Regions from separate parts of the Priestia sp. TRN 1309 genome, predicted to be linked through region 3. Evidence: riboswitches for the same ligand, from Rfam matches in the RefSeq annotation. Region 3 holds a riboswitch; each other region holds the start of a gene.

Region 1 (4,550 bases), on a different contig from region 3:
TAAAAAAATTGCCCATGGCAATACCAATGAAACACCATCGGTTACCCCAAGCTTTTGAAACGATGCAACAAGTGTCACCATGGCAAGTCCGAATAGGCCTAGCGCTGATGGATCCGCTGTTACAATTTTAACGTGCTGCGTGCTGTTGTTACTCATGTTGTACCTCCCTGATTTTAAAAACACCTTTAAAAAGATACAAAAATCTACGGGAAGTGTCAATGGATATTTTTGGCCTTTAAAAAACCCATAAGACCAAGCAGTGTAGCGTTTACACTGCTTGGTCTTGACTTTCTTGTTATTAAGCGTTTTGTAATAAATTTTTTCTTGTTTGTTTTGCAGACTCAACCATCACTTTTAAAGCTTCCACCGTCTCGCTGATTCCTCTTGTTTTAAGACCGCAGTCGGGATTAATCCAAAACAATGCAGGATCAAGCACTTTTAGAGCGCGGTCAATGTTTCGTGTCAGCTCTTCAAGCTTCGGTACGCGCGGGCTGTGGATATCATATACGCCAAGTCCAATTCCCTGGTTATACGTATGTTTTTCAAACGCATAAATTAATTCACCATGGCTTTTGGACGTTTCAATGGAAATCACGTCGGCATCAAGCGCTTTGATCGCATCAATAATCTCTTCGAATTCCGAATAGCACATATGCGTGTGAATTTGCGTCTCGTTTTGCACCGATACTGTGGCTAATTTGAACGCGTACACCGCGGCGTTCAAGTAGCTTTCCCAGTTTTCTCGTTTTAACGGCAGTCCTTCACGCAGCGCCGGTTCATCTACTTGAATCATTGAGATGCCCTGACTTTCAAGTGCTTCCACTTCTTTTCTAAGAGCAAGCGCAATTTGATTTGCCACGTCGTAGCGCGGGATATCATCACGCACAAATGACCAGTTTAAAATCGTAATCGGCCCCGTCAGCATTCCTTTAACAGGCTTATTGGTTAGAGACTGTGCGTAGACCGTTTCTTTGATCGTCATCGCCTGCTCGTACGAGACATCTCCGTAAATAAGCGGCGGCTTCACGCAGCGAGAACCGTATGATTGCACCCAGCCAAACTTCGTAAACTGAAAACCTCCTAATTTTTCACCGAAGTATTCAACCATGTCCGTGCGCTCAAACTCTCCGTGCACAAGGACATCTAAGCCGATGTCTTCTTGAATTTCAATCCATTTTTTGATTTCAGCGTTAATGTACGCTTCATATGCTTCATCGCTTAACTCTCCTTTACGCCACTTCAGACGCTCTTTTCGCACTTCTTTTGTTTGCGGAAAGCTTCCAATTGTTGTCGTTGGAAGAAGCGGCAGTTGAAACGCTTCTTGCTGAACGCGTTGACGTACGTCAAACGACGCTTGGCGCTGTGCTTTATAGCTGTGCAGCTGCTTCAGCTCTTTTTGCACGTCTTGATGGTTTCGAAAAGATGATCCATTTAATGCTTGAATCGCCTGTTTACTTTCACTTATTTCTTTTTCTATTGCTTCTTTTCCTTGCTGCACCGCTTTTGTTAAAAGCGTGATTTCCTTTAGCTTTTCATCTGCAAAAGACAGCGCGTTTTTTAGAATTGGCTCAATGGTTTTTTCGCTTTTCACCGTGACAGGAACATGTAATAAACTTGATGAAGGCTGCAGAATCAAACGGTCTTTTGATACGGCTTCTTCAATTTCACTGATTGTTAAAAGCTGTTCGTCCAAGTTTTCACGCCAAATGTTTCGTCCGTCAATCACTCCTGCTGCCAGCACTTTATCAGTTGGAAACCCATATTTATTAAGCGCCGTGAGATTTTCGCCTCGGTCATGTACAAAATCCAATCCAATTCCGTGAACAGGAAGAGCAACTACTTCTTTATAGTAATCTACGCTGTCAAAATACGTCTGCAAAATGACTTTTACATTCGGTGCCGCTTTTTTCAAAGCTTCATAGACTTCTTTATACAGTGCCAGGTCTTCTTTTGATAGCGTTGTAGCTAAAACCGGCTCATCTATTTGTACCCACTCCACGCCTTCTGCCTGCAGCTCCGCTAAGATTGTTGCATAAAGAGGAACAAATTGTTCAACTACTTTTTTAAACTCACTTTTTTTATATCCTTTTGACAGCTTCACAAATGTTACTGGACCTAAAATAACGGGTTTGCCTTTGATATTCAGCTTTTGTTTTGCTTCTTTGTAAAATTGAAGCGGGCGATTTTCTACAAGTGCTGGCGTACATTCCTCAAGCTCGGGTACAATGTAGTGATAATTTGTGTTAAACCATTTTGTCATCGTAGAGGCTACCGCACCTTTTGTTCCTCGGGCGATGTCAAAATACGTTTCAAGGGATACCGGGCCTCCGCTATATTCAAAGCGCTTTGGCACCAAACCAAACATAGCGGCTGTATCTAACACGTGATCGTATAAGCTAAAATCGCCGACTGGAATTAATTCAATTCCTGCGTCACGCTGTTTTTTCAGATGCCCAAGACGAAGAGCTTCAATTTCCTGAAGAAAGATATCTTTCTCTAGCTTTCCTGCCCAAAACTGCTCAAGCGCTTTTTTCCATTCTCGTTTTTCACCAATTCTTGGATAACCTACATTTGAACTTTTTACACTGCTCATTTTTTCCACTCCCTATATATTTTTTTATCGCTAAACTAAAAAATCTCCCTTTTCGAAATGAAAAGAGAGATGATACGCATACTTAACTAAAGTTGAGATAGCCTGTTTTTCTCAACACGTATTCCTCACTCCTCTCTATATCCCGTAGAGCTTAAGTGCATACAACAGGCAGGTCTCCTGACTTAGGTTCATCGCTTCCTATCCCTTCCCATTTCAACATGAAACAGTGGTTAATAAGTTGCTCCCCATTACAGTGGCGGGACCGCGCCGGCTTTTCACCGGTCTTCCCTTTTAAGCTGCGTACATTCGTTACACAGCACCTGATGCATTTCTATGAAATTGTTCATTCAAAACATATTCACATAAAATAAAAAGCCTCTCTATCATGAATAGAGAGGCATAGTATCTATGAAATCCTCTCTTATTTTTCAAAGCTGTACGCTTTGCAGGATGTAGCACCTTTTTAACAAGATTGTTAAATGGTTGCCGGGCTTCACAGGGCCAGTCCCTCCGCCTCTCTCAATAAGAGTTTTAATTGTTTATAATATTTTGAATGTAGAGTCATCTTAACACCTTACATTTATGTTGTCAAAAGAAATTTCAAAAAAATTAGTTTTCAGGAGGCGTTGACGCTAATTTTTGCCTTAATAATTTGTAATCATCTTTTCGATGTGTTTCGATCAAGTCTTTTGCTCCTTGATGATACCCTGAAGAATAGATGTACTCTACCGCCGTTTCGATAAGCATTCTCTTTTCTTCCGCACATTCTCGGTCCATTAGGGGGAACAGTCTACCTAAAAGGTCATTTAAATCTTCCTTAATAAAACGATTGAGTCCTTCTTGCATCTTTTCGTTTGCCATGATAGCTCCTCCATTTGCTGTGTATGTTTTAAGCCTCTATAAACACGCATTTCACTGTGAATGTTAAGATAAAGTTAAGTCATTAAACAGTATATCAAGTGAATATTTTTCTTCAATTACATATGTAATACAAATATATGACAAATATAGAGAATATATCATCATTCACTATCTATTATAACGCTTGACTGGGCCTTCTGCTACAAGGTTTCGTACGGTTTTCCAAAAGAGGTTGAGACATAACCAAGTGAATCCAATCTAAAGGCAAATGGGATACATGAGCTGAATCGCTTGTGACACCGCAGTTGATTTCCGTACAAGACTTCGCTTTCCGCGGGCGGTCACTGAGCCTCCTCGTCGCATAAGCTCCTGTGGGGTCTCACGTGTTCCGCTTTTCCCGCAGGAGTCTTCGTCTTGTGCTCCAATCACCTGCTAGAAAGACCTATACACATGAAATCTACGTTTACCCTAATAAAAAAATGAACCACTAATCAAGATGCTTGATTAGTGGTTCATTTTTCATTTCGCCTAAAACCCTTTTTTCCCAGCCTCTTTTTTTTGAACCTAGCTTTCTACTTTCTTGTTTTTACAAACAACTTCTTCGAGGTCGTCCAAAATCCTTCCAAAGAAGAGGTCCTAAAATGTCGTACCGGCTAACAAAAAACTCCGTAAAATTATAATTATTTAAAATTAAAGGCGGTTCAAAATCAAGGGGTGCACCCGCGCCTCCTGATAATACAAAATCAGTACCTCTTCCAAGCGTAAACGACCCGTTTCTGTTTTTTCTAATAAACTGCTCGTCATACGCATGCACGTGGCTGACTAACACTTTTTTCACGCGATGTTCTTGAATTAAATCAAAAAATTCTTGACTTTGAGGAGTCGTTACAGGAAAACCTCCCAGGTCTGACCACCGGCCAATATTTGGCTGCGCATGCATGGCTACAACGGTATTACGAGGAGCATCCTCTAGCTGCTGCTCTAAATAATTCAGCTCTCTATCTGTAAATCCATATATTTTATTCTTGGGACTGATGATATTATTTAATGCGATGCACCGGAAGTTAAAGACAGGAATATCAATGACCCAGTGCAC
Region 2 (4,550 bases), on a different contig from region 3:
TTTTTGCCGGTCAAGATAAGGAAGCAACAGCTAAAATGCGTGAATATTTTGGGGACATTGAGCCTTCATCACCGTCTATGGCACTTTTAAAAGGAAAAGAAGTTGTTCATTTTATTCCTCGACATGAAATTGAAGGTCAGCCGTTAGAAGTTATTTTTGAAAACATTTTAAATGGCTTTAAGCAGCACTGTTCATAAAATGTCCTGCTTTTGTCACATCTAGTATATAGATTTTTAGAGAAAAATCGCATATACTTTATAAGAAAAAGGATGTCTATCGGCATCCTTTTTCTTTATGTAAATAGCCAAACAGTGTAGGGGGAGTTATGAAAGTGATTGTTACGACTGCTGGTCGAACAAATGAACAGATGATTGTAAAAGCCAAACAAGTAGCCGCTGATTTAAGTATACCTTTTGTAACAAGAGAGAAGAAATCTGTTGCAGATCTTCAAAATCTTGAAGCTGCAGACGTGCTGGTTGTCGGTAAAAATAGAGTAGAGTTGCACGTCCAAAATGAAGAGGAACCTATTTTTTTTCATCCAAACTCCGCTATGTTTAGAGTGAAGAGATGGCTGCGGGGAGAACGTGATCCGTTTATTGAAGCTGCTGGTTTAGAAAAAGGAATGAGCGTGCTTGACTGTACACTTGGTCTTGCATCGGATAGTATGATGGCGAGCGCAGCGGTAGGGAAAAGTGGGAAAGTTGTCGGACTAGAAGGCAACCGCTATGTAGCTTATTTAGTCAAACAAGGACTTTTAAATTGGGAAAGTGACGTACAAGAGTTGAATGATGCAATGAAGCGTATAAACGTGGTTCATCAAAATTTTGAATCGTTTTTGGCGTGTTGTGAAGATAATTCTTTTGATGTTGTCTACTTTGATCCTATGTTTCAAGAACAAATTGAGGAATCGAATGGAATTAACGGTATTAAAGCAATAGCACTGTATACCACGCTGACGCCAATGGCTATACAAGAAGCAAAAAGAGTAGCCAAACAAAAGGTCGTGCTAAAAGATCATTGGAAAAGCAGTCGTTTTAAAGAGCATGGATTTACTGTGCAAAAACGAAAAACATCAAAATTTCATTACGGGACAATTGATATACAAAAATAACCAAAAAAGTAAAATTAATTACGCTCATTGAAAAGACTTCCAAAACCTTTTAGGAATTAAAAAGTTTTGGAAGTTTTTTTTATGAATTTCATCTAAAGTTCATAAAAGTATGATATATTTTTGAACATAAAAATACTTTTGTGTTTGAGCATCCAGCAAAAAAGGAATATCTTGTATAGGTTTCCGCTCGGTGTGACAACCTCAAACAGAAGAAGGAAGGTGGTAACTGAAAAGTCGTCAAATGCCCGTAGACAGAATAAATGAATAAGCAAATATAGGTAAAAAATTAATAAGTATGTTACAATACCTAGTGAGTTATGATAATGAATTTTACAATATGAAAAGACCATATGGGGAAAGATGAGAAAGGAAAGATACGAATGCCTAGATGGATAAAAAGAATGCTAATTGTATTTATTACAGTATTTACATTTGGGCTTGTCACTCCACCAGAATATTTATACGTTGATGATGCAAAAGCGGACAAGCAACATAAAGCAGGGTATGTAAGAGAAACAACTCCTGTCACAGCTGTTATAGAAGATATTCATTTGCCATATGAAGAACCAAAATATGAAGACGTTTCATCATTTGTTACGTATGCAATGGAATCAGCTGAAAAACAGTCAGTGGAAAAATTCGGAACAAAAATTGGTCCTGTCATTGAAGATGAATTTCGTCAAGCAGTGTTACCTAAAATTGAAGAAGTGCTGACCGACATTGGCACTGAACGTGAACAGTCAATTCAGAATCTCGAGATAAGCGAGCACCCTGCTGCTGGCTACGGTGAAAAGATTTTCCATGTATATGACCGGGAAACCGGTCAGGACTTAATACGGTTTCATGTACGGCGTGAAAATCCTCCAAAAGATGGATACTGGTTTAATTTTCACTATCATGCGGCCGCAGATAATTTTCAAAAGCATTATGATTTAGGGAAAATTTATTGGAACCGAAACATGCCGCCTAAGTGGTTCAGCTGATAATAGACACAACATTCTACAATTTCGAAATGTTAGCTTTTTTAAGCTAGCATTTTTTTACGTCTAAAACCGTTATGGTCTAAATAAGCTGAAACATTAGCACAACGATAAAAAAATCGTTTATAATGAAGTCAGACTTCTTACTATAGAATTGTAGGAAGGAACGAATAGACGCTGGAGGTAACACAATGAAACAATTTACGGAAGAAAAACAATTTCGCGAACAAATTAAGAATGAAACACTAAGCGTTGGGATTTTTACGACAACGTGGTGTCCTGATTGCAAACGTTTGGATATGTTTATTGATGAAATCGTTGACGAAAATACAGATAAAGCATGGTTTAAAATTGACAAGGATGAGTTTGAAGAACTTTCTGCTGAAAACAATGTAATGGGTATTCCTTCTCTTCTTGTATATAAAAACGGTGAAAAAATTGCGCACCTGCACAGTGCAAATGCTAAAACGCCTGAAGCGGTCCGTGAATTTTTAGCAACTCTTTAATTCCCTAAGCTGCGAGAGCATTCTCGCAGCTTTTTTTGTGAGAATGGCTATTTCCATTTTTCGATGAGTGGGGTATACTAGGACAAGTGAATAATCGTAAAGCAATAAGGTCTCAATTTAAAGATTGAGTGAAAAGGGAAGTCTGGTGAAAAACCAGCGCGGTCCCGCCACTGTAAGCGCTTTGTGCGTAAGTCAGGAGACCTGCCTTATTGTTAGCTGTGAAACCTTCGAGGAAGGGTGAAGCAGGGTAATGAACATACATATCAAGTATAGTGAACGGATTCTTTTCCTGCTTATCTTGACGTTACCTGCTTTGCTTTCAATTGAAAGTAAAGCTTTTTTATTTTGAAGCTGCTGCCGAGCAGTATACATAGTCAAAGCGGAAAAAACGGGATAGCGCTGCTTTTTGCATGATCATTTGCTTTTTCTTTAACGTGGAGGTTTCGTATTCACAATGAACAATATATAGGGGGAGTATTTAGATGAAAAAATGGCTTTCGTATTCCATTATTGCGCTGTTAGTCATCGTACTTGCTGCATGCGGTGCAGGCAGCCAAAGCAACAGTGATAAAAAAACGAAGCAAGATACAGAACAAACGTCACAAGCTGCGTTTCCAGTGAAGGTAAAAGACGCGCGTGATAAAGAAATTACGTTGAAAAAACAGCCTAAGAAAATTGTTTCATTAATGCCAAGTAATACGGAGATTGTATATGCCCTTGGCCTTGAAAAAGAATTAGTCGGTGTCACAAGCAACGATGATTATCCTAAAAGCGTAAAGAAAAAAGCGCAGGTGGGAGATATGAACGTTAATGCAGAAAAAGTTATTGCTTTAAATCCTGATTTAGTGCTGGCACACGCTTCAAGTATGGGCGTTTCAGATGAAGTATTTAAACAAATTGAAAGTGCGGGTATTCCGGTATTTGTTGTAAAAGATTCAACAACGTTTGATACGGTTTATGATTCTATTACGCAAATTGGTAAATTAACGGGTAAAACAAAAGAAGCTAATCAAACAATTAAAGACATGAAAGAAAAAGTAGCTTCAATTGAGAAAAAAGCAAAAACGATTTCAAAAGAAGATCGTAAAAAAGTATGGATAGAGGTATCGGGAGCTCCTGAGATTTATACAACAGGAAAAGGTACGTTCATGAACGAAATGCTTACTATGATCGGTGCTGATAACGTAGCGGCTAGTGAAAAGGGTTGGGTTAAGTTTTCTGAAGAGCAAGTTGTTAAGTTAAACCCTGACGTTATTGTCGCAACGTATGATGCAGACAAAAATGAGATTATGAAGCGTCCCGCTTGGAGCAGCATGACTGCTGTAAAAGAGGGGAATATTGAAAAGGTTGATCAAAACAAAATCAACCGCTTAGGACCTCGTATTGTAGATGGCTTAGAGGACTTAGCAAAAGCAGTATACCCTGAGGTGTACAATAAATAAAAAGAGGGACCATATTCCAGTTCGAATCGAAAAGGGGATTGGTCCCTTTTCACATCTTAAAATTGAAGAACGGCCTGAGCTTTTAATCATGAAAACCGAGACTTCTTATAAAACATACAGCTCAGGCGTTTTAGGAACAGGCATCACGGAAACGGACACCTTTTACAATCGATTTGTTCATAAAGACTATTATTCAGATACTCCTTCTTTAGAGTATGAGCAATATTTGATGAAAGAAAATGTGCGCCATGAGCAAATCGTAGGGTTGATGACAGCGGTTTGGTTAAAAGAAAGAGCGGTTTACTGTTATGAAGGCTACGGAGTAAGAGTAGCTTCCGTGATAACGGCTGGAGTAGGAAACGCAGTGGATATTACAGCTGACGAAGCTGTCCCTTTCTATTCCTCTCCCGGTACAATTAATATGTTTTTTTTCGTGGAAGGCACGCTAACGGATGCGGCGTTTTTACAGCTTTTTATTGCCGCTACAGAAGCCAAAACAAAAACGCTGTCA
Region 3 (4,550 bases):
GTTACGCGTTAAACATAGGAGTAAAAGGTTCTTCACGTGTTTTTTCGGATAATAAGAGAAAGTAATTTTGATCATTGAGGAGGAACTTAGAATGTTTGGATTTGATGCAGATGTATCGCCATTAGTGCGAATTAAAGTAATTGGAGTCGGCGGTGGAGGAAATAACACCGTTAACCGTATGATTGAACATGGTGTACAAGGGGTAGAATTTATCGCCGTTAATACGGATGCTCAGGCGCTTAATTTATCTAAAGCAGATGTGAAAATGCAGATTGGTGCGGCATTAACGCGAGGATTAGGTGCAGGAGCTAATCCAGAAGTAGGAAGAGAAGCTGCAGAAGAAAGCAGAGAGCAAATTCAAGAAGTACTGCAAGGCGCAGATATGGTATTCGTAACAGCTGGCATGGGGGGAGGCACTGGTACTGGAGCAGCTCCGGTTATTGCCCAAATTGCCCGTGAACTAAATGCTTTAACAATTGGAGTAGTTACTCGCCCTTTCAAGTTTGAAGGAAATAAACGTACCAAGCAAGCAGTAGGCGGTATTACTGCGATGAATGAATCGGTAGATACCCTTATTGTCATTCCAAACGACCGCTTGCTTGAAATCGTTGATAAAAAGACACCTATGCTTGAAGCATTCCGTGAAGCAGATAATGTTCTTCGCCAAGGTATTCAAGGTATTTCAGATTTAATCGCTGTTCCGGGGCTGATTAACCTTGACTTTGCTGATGTAAAAACAATTATGTCTAATCAAGGATTTGCGCTTATGGGTATCGGACGAGCTTCGGGATCAGATCGAGCAATTGAAGCAGCGAAAAAAGCGATTTCTAGTCCGCTGCTAGATGCATCGATTGATGGAGCAAGAGGCGTGCTGCTGAACATTACGAGCGGCAGCAGCCTGAGTCTTTACGAAGTACAGGAAGCAGCAGATATTGTCACGTCCGCTTCTGATCAGGACTTAAATATGATTTTTGGATCTGTGATTAATGAAGATTTAAAGGACGAAATGATGGTAACCGTTATTGCCACTGGATTTGATGATGAAGATATTTCACCATCAGCTTCCACTTCTAGAGTTTCAAGAGCACGCTACTAAATTAAATAACCAGCTTTTATGGTGGCAATTGTTTTTCAATTGCCTTAAAAGGGAATCCGGTGAAAATCCGGAGCGGTCCCGCCACTGTAACAAGGAGCCTTATGTCAAAAAGCCACTGTCTATTTAGAGACGGGAAGGCGGTATAAGGCAATGACTTGAAGCCAGGAGACCTGCCATAAATCGCAGCACACAATAACCTACGAGGATAGGGAGGTGTTTTGGCAGAATCAAAAATACGATAAACAAGGGATACGTTTATCTGAATTTGTTGTGAAGGCAAGCACTTCTTTTTAGAAGTGCTTTTTTTTGTGTATTAAAATAGAAGGTGGAAAAATGAATGATAAATAATAAAAAACTTGTATCTATGATATTTCTCGTGTTACTTTGCCTCACTGCTTGCGCTCCTAATGAAGAGAGCGTAAGTATAAAAGAAAGAAAGAAAACGGATAAAAGTGTGACGTTTTTATTTAATTTTACATCTGCAACGCTTGATCCTCATACGGACGATAATTATACAGCAGTTCGTGGGGGAGTAGGGGAGACGCTTGTTAAAATCAACGACGATTTAAAAATAAAGCCTTGGCTTGCTGAAAAGTGGGAAACGAAAGATAACGGCCTTACATGGACATTTATGATAAGAAAGAACATCACGTTTCAAAATGGAAAAGCGCTGAATGCAAATGCCGTTAAGTCTTCTCTTCAAAGAACGATAGACCAAAGTTATGCGATGAAAAACGCTTTAAATATTAAAGAAATGAAAGCGAACAGTCATGCGCTGACAATTACATTAAAAGAAACAATGCCTAAATTTCCTTCTGAATTAGTGCATCCAAATACAGCTATTATAGATGTTGATGCTTCTAATATAGCTAAGAAGCCCATTGGTACGGGTCCATTTCGCGTCTTGTCTTTTGATCAAGGAAATCAAGTAAAATTAGAAAGATATGAAAATTATTGGGGTGGAAAAGTGAAATTGAAAAGTGCGATCTTTGGATTTAACGAAGATGCTAATGCGCGAGTTGCTGCTCTTCAATCTGGAACAGCCGATATTATTTATCGCCCGCCTTTAGAAAGCTTGGGCACTTTACAAACAGATCCGTCTTTTAAAGTAAGTGGAGTACCTAGTGTGCGCACCCATTTATTGCTTTACAATCAAACTAATGACGCATTAAAAGACGAAAATGTAAGAAAAGCTATCGATACCTTATTGAACCGAAAAGAAATTGTTAGCAGCATCATGAACAATCAAGCGGCAGCGGCTCGAGGTCCATTTTTACCCCAATTACCTTTTGCTGATAGTACTGCTAATGAGCAAAGAGGTATGACATCTGCTAAAAAATATTTAGAGAAAGCAGGCTATCAAATCAAAAATGACAAAGCAATCAAAAATGGAAAGCCACTATCGCTCTCTCTTGTCACATATAGTTCTTTGCCAGAACTGCCTTTAATTGCTCAGCTTATACAGTCTAATGCCAAAGAGTTAGGAATTACTATTAAGATTCACCTAGTTGAAGATAGCGATGAATATGTAATGGCAAAAGATGATTGGGATTTAGCATTGTACAGCCTTATCACAGCACCTAGAGGAGATGCCAGCTATTATTTAAGTACGAACTATTTGCCCGGCGGTGGTTTAAATGCCAGCCGGATTAATGATGATACGCTAACAAAAATGATAGAACAGTTAAATTCAACAGTAGATGACGCAAAACGAGATCAGTTAGCCAAACAAGCAACCGCTTTGATTAATAGAAAAATGCTGACGTCATCGATTGTACATCCAAACATTGTTGTTGCTTATAATCAAAAAGTGAAAAACTGGACAACAAATCCAAGCGAGTATTATATGCTGACTCAGCATTTAGACGTAACGCCGTAGTTAACATTGCAGCATAAGCAGAGAAAAGAAAAAGTATACAATGATCGTTAAAAGGATGTGACAGTAAACGTGCAAGAAGTACAAATGTATCAAATTAAAGAAGTAAAAGAAAAGGATGCTGAAGTGATTCAGTTTGTCATGAATATGCGGAATGAGCTATTTCCTATGCTGGAAAAAAATCAGCTTCCTGTGGATTTGCTTCATTTTAATGAACATTACGTTCAAGCGAAAGACGCTGCTTTTTTTGCAGCTGTTACGGAAAATCAACAAGTAATTGGAACCATTGGTTTATACGCTTACGATGGACGGTTTCATGCATTAAAAGAGCGATATGAACATAGAACTGCAGCTGAGGTTGTAAAATGCTATGTCGATCCAGCGTACCGGCGTCTAGGCATTGGACAGCAGCTGTTAAAAGCAGTTGAACAATTTGCCCAAAGTCATTTTTATGACACGCTGTATCTGCATACTCATCCTTTCTTACCTGGCGCTATTCCTTTTTGGGCTTCACAAGGCTTTATCAAAAGGCTAGCTGAACAGGACGAACCATGGAATACGCTGCACATGGACAGAAAAATACAACGAGTCGTAACGTAACGAGATCATACAGTAATTACCATGGAATCTGTATATGGGCTCATGCTATAATGAACGTAACTTACATTTATAGCCTGTAGGGCAAGTCCTTACAGAAAAGAACCACGTTTCGAATTGGCTGAAACGTGGTTTTTTTCTATAAAAAACAAGTAACAAAATATTTTTAAAAATATATATGAAATCGCTTTCAAAATAATGAAATATATTATATAATTACTAGTGTTGTGTTGTACTTTGTTAGTGTTAAATCAATATCCTACATGTGTGAGCCGATTGCCTTATGGTAGTCGGCTTCCTTTTTTTATAGTAGAAGTCTAAAGGGAAACAGCGTTCGTTAAAATGGCTGTAATTGTCATGATAATAGTTGTCCCAAAGGCCCACTTGAAAAGAAAGAAAAGTAGCAATCATTCCAAACCCTAACAAAGAAAGCATTATCCATCACCTCTTAAAAATTTAGAAAATTCTATTAATTTATGTTATAGCATTAGAATTAATGTTAAAGTTTGGTATTTTTAAATAAGGTAACTTCAAACTAAACCTAAAAACTAAAAAAGCCGCCTTGTAGGCGACTGGTTTAAGCTAGGTCAGCTGTTATGGACTGCTTTTGAAGGTGATCAGACAGAAGGCTGTAGGCGATAATCTTCTTTTTATATTGTTTCACGACGTCGACATGATCATGATAGCTATATACGCATAGTCGAACAGCGTTTTTCCCTTTTTTCGTATCGATAACAAGTGGAGTTTCACTGTCTTCTAGGTGTTTATAATAGTCCTTATTTCCTTCATGGACATAATATTGTTTTAAAAATGTTGCTTTATTAAAATAATCAATCACTTGCATTTTGTCTTTGCCTTCTAAATGTTTCCCATCAACTGTGACAGTAGCGTTTTGATCATCAAGTGTTGGGTGTAATTGAAATTTAGTCATAAGCCATTTGACCACTGGAGTTGGAAGACACGTTATTAATATTTTGAGTG
Region 4 (4,550 bases), on a different contig from region 3:
AACTCAATAACATTATCAAGCATGCGTACTTGAATTGGAATTAAACGTTCAAGTACATCTTCAGTTACGGCTCTCGCTAAGTTAATAGAAGAAAGATTACATACAACAAAATCGCCCGGATTCTTTGTAATAATAATTTTTCCGTCTTCCGTAATTTCCTCTGTTACGACCGTTGTACTTTGGTTTTGCGTGATTTCTGTACATAAGTTACTGCAGTAAATCATGCCCGCGTGTCGGTTTTGATTAGCTCGGTTAACCGTATCACGATAGAACATATAAGGAGTTCCGGTTTCAAGCTGCGAAAGCATAATGCGCTTGAAGATCTCAATAGCAGGCACTGTTTCTCTTGAAAGCTGTTCATTGTTTACACACTCAGCGTAACGAGTGCGGAACGAACCGCTGCCTTCTTCTTCATCATAAAAATCTTCTAACGAGTAGCCCATCAGCGTACGAACTTCGTGAGGATCGAATAAGTGCCAGTCTTCACGTGCTTCTACTTTTTCCATAAACAAATCTGGCAAACATACGCCAGTGAATAAATCATGCGTGCGCTGGCGTTCATCACCATTGTTCAAACGCGCGTCTAAGAATGAAAAAATGTCTTTATGCCAAACGTCTAAATATACGGCAATAGCTCCTTGTCGTTGACCTAGCTGATCGACACTTACAGCCGTATTATTTAGCTGTTTCATCCATGGAATTGTTCCTGATGATACGCCTTTAAAACCTTTTATATCACTTCCTCGGCTTCTAATATGACCGAGGTAGACACCAATTCCGCCTCCATTTTTACTAAGCGTGGCCAAATCTGTATTGCTATCATAAATACCGCGTAAGCTGTCATCAATCGTATCAATAAAGCAGCTAGATAGCTGTCCGTAGCTCTTTCCTGCGTTTGAGAGTGTTGGTGTGGCAACCGTCATATATAGACTAGAAAGCGCCCAGTACGCTTCTTTTACTAATGCTGTTCGATTTTCTTTCTTTTCTTGAGACATCAGCGTCATAGCAATGATAAGAAAACGTTCTTGCGGTAATTCGTATACACGCTTATCATGTGATGTCGCTAAATAGCGATCTGCTAATGTCAGCAATCCAATGTATGTAAATAAACGATCGCGTTCAGGAATAATGACTGAAGCAATTTCATTAATTTCTTCTTCTGTATATGTTTTTAATAGCTGTTTATTATAAATGCCGATTTTTGTTAGTTCTTGAATAAGCTGATAAAACGAACCGTACTTCTCTTTTTTATCATAACCTCGGTTGTCCGCTGCTTTTCGATATAGTTCGTTTAAGTAGACGTCTGCCGCCACGTACGTCCAATCTGGTTCTTCCATTGAAATACGCTCTAGGGCTGCCAAAATTAGTACGTTTGCAACCTTTTCGTCCGTCATATTTTCCTTTACTGTAACAGTTTGAATAACCTTTTCCTCATACAAAGAAAAATCAAGTTGCGTAAATTCTTTTTTTAAACGTTCAATATATGCAGTTAATTCATGTAGAATTGTAGGCTTTAATGTATTCACCATAAATATGGCTCCTCTCTTCACTTCAAAATAAAAAATCGCTCACCGTACCTCGGTGAGCGAATAGAACGAAGATAGAAGAAGACACTAAGTCTTTTCTCAATCCTCGCTCTACCCTCTCACCTCCCGAAGAAGATAAAACGACATAAAAAAGGCAGGTCTCCTGACTTATGCTTCTTTTTACTTTAAGGCCTTCCCATGATGTTTACTCACAGTGGATCTCCTTATTTCATCAGCATTCACAGTTGCGGGGACAGCTTTGGATTTTCACCAAATTCCCTTTTAAGTCTTTTTATCAGACACCTTTTTCACTGGAAAACACAAAATATAGTATTTTATTATTGTTTAACAAACAACATATTGTGTTATGTTATAAACACATTATATAGGACAACTTAGAAAACTATCAACCTATTTTCAAAAATAATTTTGTTTTTTACGATAAAATCCTTCGACTTTTTTCATCAAACTACTCCATCATAACATGTTTTGACACGCTTGATGGAACAATGTGCTCTTTTTAAAAAATTTGTCCTATTTTTCTACTAAACATTGCCAACATCAATAAAAAAACCGTTTTTCATAAAAAACGGTTTTTAATTATTTGTATTCTTTTTCAAATGCTGTGATTGTTTTGATAAACTTTTTATCAATATCGTATCCGATCCCCGGTTTTTCCTTCACCTTTATTACTCCGGCTTCTACCTCTACTTCGGGCTTAATAATATCTTTTTCCCAATAGCGAGACGACGCAGAAATGTCACCTGGTATCGTGAAAGAAGGCAGTGTGGCAAGGGCGATGTTATGAGCTCGTGAAATCCCGGCTTCTAACATTCCGCCAACCCAAAGCCTTACACCATGTAGGGCGCATAAATCATGAATTTTTTTTGCTACAGACATTCCGCCAACTCGACCGATTTTCACATTGATAATCTTGCAGCTTTTTTGTTCGATTGCATGACGTGCATCTTCATAGCTCACAATACTTTCATCTAAGCAAATCGGCGTCTTCATTTGCTTTTGTAATAATCGATGATCAAGGATATCATCCGAACTTAACGGCTGTTCGATCATCATTAAATTCAATTCATCTAGTTTTTTCAATGAATCACTATCGCTTAACGTATAGGCTGAATTGGCATCAGCCATAAGAGGAATGCTTGGAAATTCATCTCGAATTTGTTTCAGTAGCTCATAGTCAGCGCCTGGCTTAATTTTCACTTTAAAGCGCTTATAACCATCTTTCATATAAGTCTTTATTTGTTCTTTCATGATGGAAATATCATTTAAGCCAACTACCACTCCAGCTTCTACAGCAGGCCTTATTCCGCCAATTACTTCAGCTAAGGGCTTATTTTGGCGCTTTGCATACAAATCCCATACAGCACAGTCCAAAGCTGCTTTAGCCATGTTGTTCCGCTTTAGAGGTTTGAATAACTTTTGAACATCCTCTGGTTTTTGAAGCTGCTGGTGAAGAAGCGAAGGAATTAAAAAATCGTCTAACATATGAAAACATGTCTGAATCGTTTCTTCCGTATACCAAGGAGATGAAAAAGCAACGACTTCTCCCCATCCTGTAAATCCTTTTTCATCTTCTACTTCAAGCAAAATCAATTCTCGATCCTGGACCGTACCATAGCTTGTTGAAAAAGGAGAAAGAAGCTTCATGTCAATTTTATAAAGATGTACTTTTTTGATAATCATCGATTAAATTCCTTTCTGTATGAACGATGATAGCTTCCGGCGTATGATTTTATTAGAGGCCGTTCGCGGCAGCTCCTCTACTCGAACGAAATACTTTGGAAGTTTGTACTTTGCTAAAAATTGTTGAATGTGTAAAGATAACTCTTCATCTGAAACGTCTTCGTTTATAACAATGCATGCTGCAGGAACTTGTCCCCATTTTCCATCGGCTACTCCCGTTACACCGGCCTCTTTAACAGCGGGATGCTTCAACAAAACATTTTCAATTTCAGCTGGATATACATTTTCTCCACCTGAAATAATAAGGTCCGAGCGTCTGTCTAATACATATAGAAAGCCTTCTTCATCCACTTTCCCGATATCTCCTGTATAGAACCAGCCTTGTTGAAGGGCTTTTTTAGTAGCTTCAGGTTTATTTAAATATCCTTTTGTAACATTTGGACCTTTAACAATGATTTCTCCTGCTTCACGTGTTTCATTTCCATTCTCATCTACAATTTTCATTGCACACGGAAATAATGGTTTACCTGCTGATCCCAGTTTTCGCAAACTATCTTCAGGTGAAAGCGTAACGAACTGTGAAGATGTTTCTGTCATTCCATACGTTTGATAAACAGGAATTTCTTTATTCACACAAGCCTCTAAAATAGTAAGCGGTGCGGGTCCTCCTCCTAAAAGCATACAGCGAAATGTATTTGGATATTTACGTTCAGCTAATTCATCCAGCATATTCGATAGCATGGAAGTGACAACCGAAATAATTGTTACTCCTTTGTTTTCAATGGCTTCATTCACCGCTCTTGCTTCAAATCGTTCTTCTAAAATGATTTTCATTCCGTAAAAGACGCTCCGCATTAAAATGGATAATCCGCTAATATGAAACAAAGGAACCGCTATAAGCCAGCAGTCTTTTTCATTTAATCCTAAATTAAGCGCTGAACCAATAGAACTCCACCAGTGATTTCCATATGTCTGCAGCACTCCTTTTGGATTACCTGTTGTTCCAGACGTATACATAATGGTGAACGTCTCCTCGAGATTCCACGTTTTCTGAAAATACGTTTCTGTTTCTGGAGAACTTTTTAAAGAAGATAAAGGAAGCTGAGTAATGGAACTTTGGAACTCTCTCGTTAAAAATGCTTCATCCGTAATAAGCAACGACACGTTTGCATCTGTTAGCTGATAATTGATTTCTTCATTTGTCAAACGCGTATTGACGAGCAGCACCCGAGCGCCAATATAAGAAACCGCATGTAAAATCTCAATAAACTCCACGCTGTTTTTCATGCATAAAGCAATGGTATCACCTTGCTTTACACC

Evidence for each region. Region 3 has a riboswitch for cobalamin ahead of nikA (nickel ABC transporter substrate-binding protein). Riboswitches for the same ligand answer to the same signal wherever they lie in the genome.
Region 1: it holds a riboswitch for cobalamin, as region 3 does, so the genes downstream of both, metE (5-methyltetrahydropteroyltriglutamate--homocysteine S-methyltransferase) here and nikA (nickel ABC transporter substrate-binding protein) in region 3, are expected to answer to the same signal.
Region 2: it holds a riboswitch for cobalamin, as region 3 does, so the genes downstream of both, ACRPLQ_RS16865 (ABC transporter substrate-binding protein) here and nikA (nickel ABC transporter substrate-binding protein) in region 3, are expected to answer to the same signal.
Region 4: it holds a riboswitch for cobalamin, as region 3 does, so the genes downstream of both, ACRPLQ_RS24435 (ribonucleoside-diphosphate reductase subunit alpha) here and nikA (nickel ABC transporter substrate-binding protein) in region 3, are expected to answer to the same signal.

The regions. Positions count from the first base shown of each region.
Region 1 covers NZ_JBOZGM010000001.1:948,790-953,339, reverse strand. The annotation lists gene ACRPLQ_RS05030 (acetate uptake transporter) at 1-156, opposite strand, end outside; gene metE (5-methyltetrahydropteroyltriglutamate--homocysteine S-methyltransferase) at 299-2,593, opposite strand; cobalamin riboswitch at 2,744-2,932, opposite strand; SAM riboswitch class I at 3,012-3,122, opposite strand; gene ACRPLQ_RS05020 (hypothetical protein) at 3,203-3,454, opposite strand; gene ACRPLQ_RS05015 (hypothetical protein) at 3,713-3,883, opposite strand; gene ACRPLQ_RS05010 (metallophosphoesterase family protein) at 4,041-4,550, opposite strand, start outside.
Region 2 covers NZ_JBOZGM010000004.1:120,559-125,108, reverse strand. The annotation lists gene ACRPLQ_RS16885 (BrxA/BrxB family bacilliredoxin) at 1-197, shown strand, start outside; gene ACRPLQ_RS16880 (class I SAM-dependent methyltransferase) at 332-1,111, shown strand; gene ACRPLQ_RS16875 (YpjP family protein) at 1,492-2,094, shown strand; gene ACRPLQ_RS16870 (thioredoxin family protein) at 2,283-2,597, shown strand; cobalamin riboswitch at 2,688-2,820, shown strand; gene ACRPLQ_RS16865 (ABC transporter substrate-binding protein) at 3,080-4,039, shown strand; gene ACRPLQ_RS16860 (adenosylcobinamide amidohydrolase) at 4,128-4,550, shown strand, end outside.
Region 3 covers NZ_JBOZGM010000008.1:33,733-38,282, forward strand. The annotation lists gene ftsZ (cell division protein FtsZ) at 92-1,096, shown strand; cobalamin riboswitch at 1,099-1,289, shown strand; gene nikA (nickel ABC transporter substrate-binding protein) at 1,434-2,975, shown strand; gene ACRPLQ_RS23840 (GNAT family N-acetyltransferase) at 3,045-3,572, shown strand; gene ACRPLQ_RS23845 (YfmQ family protein) at 4,147-4,550, opposite strand, start outside.
Region 4 covers NZ_JBOZGM010000009.1:15,595-20,144, reverse strand. The annotation lists gene ACRPLQ_RS24435 (ribonucleoside-diphosphate reductase subunit alpha) at 1-1,529, opposite strand, end outside; cobalamin riboswitch at 1,663-1,848, opposite strand; gene menC (o-succinylbenzoate synthase) at 2,127-3,230, opposite strand; gene ACRPLQ_RS24425 (o-succinylbenzoate--CoA ligase) at 3,234-4,550, opposite strand, start outside.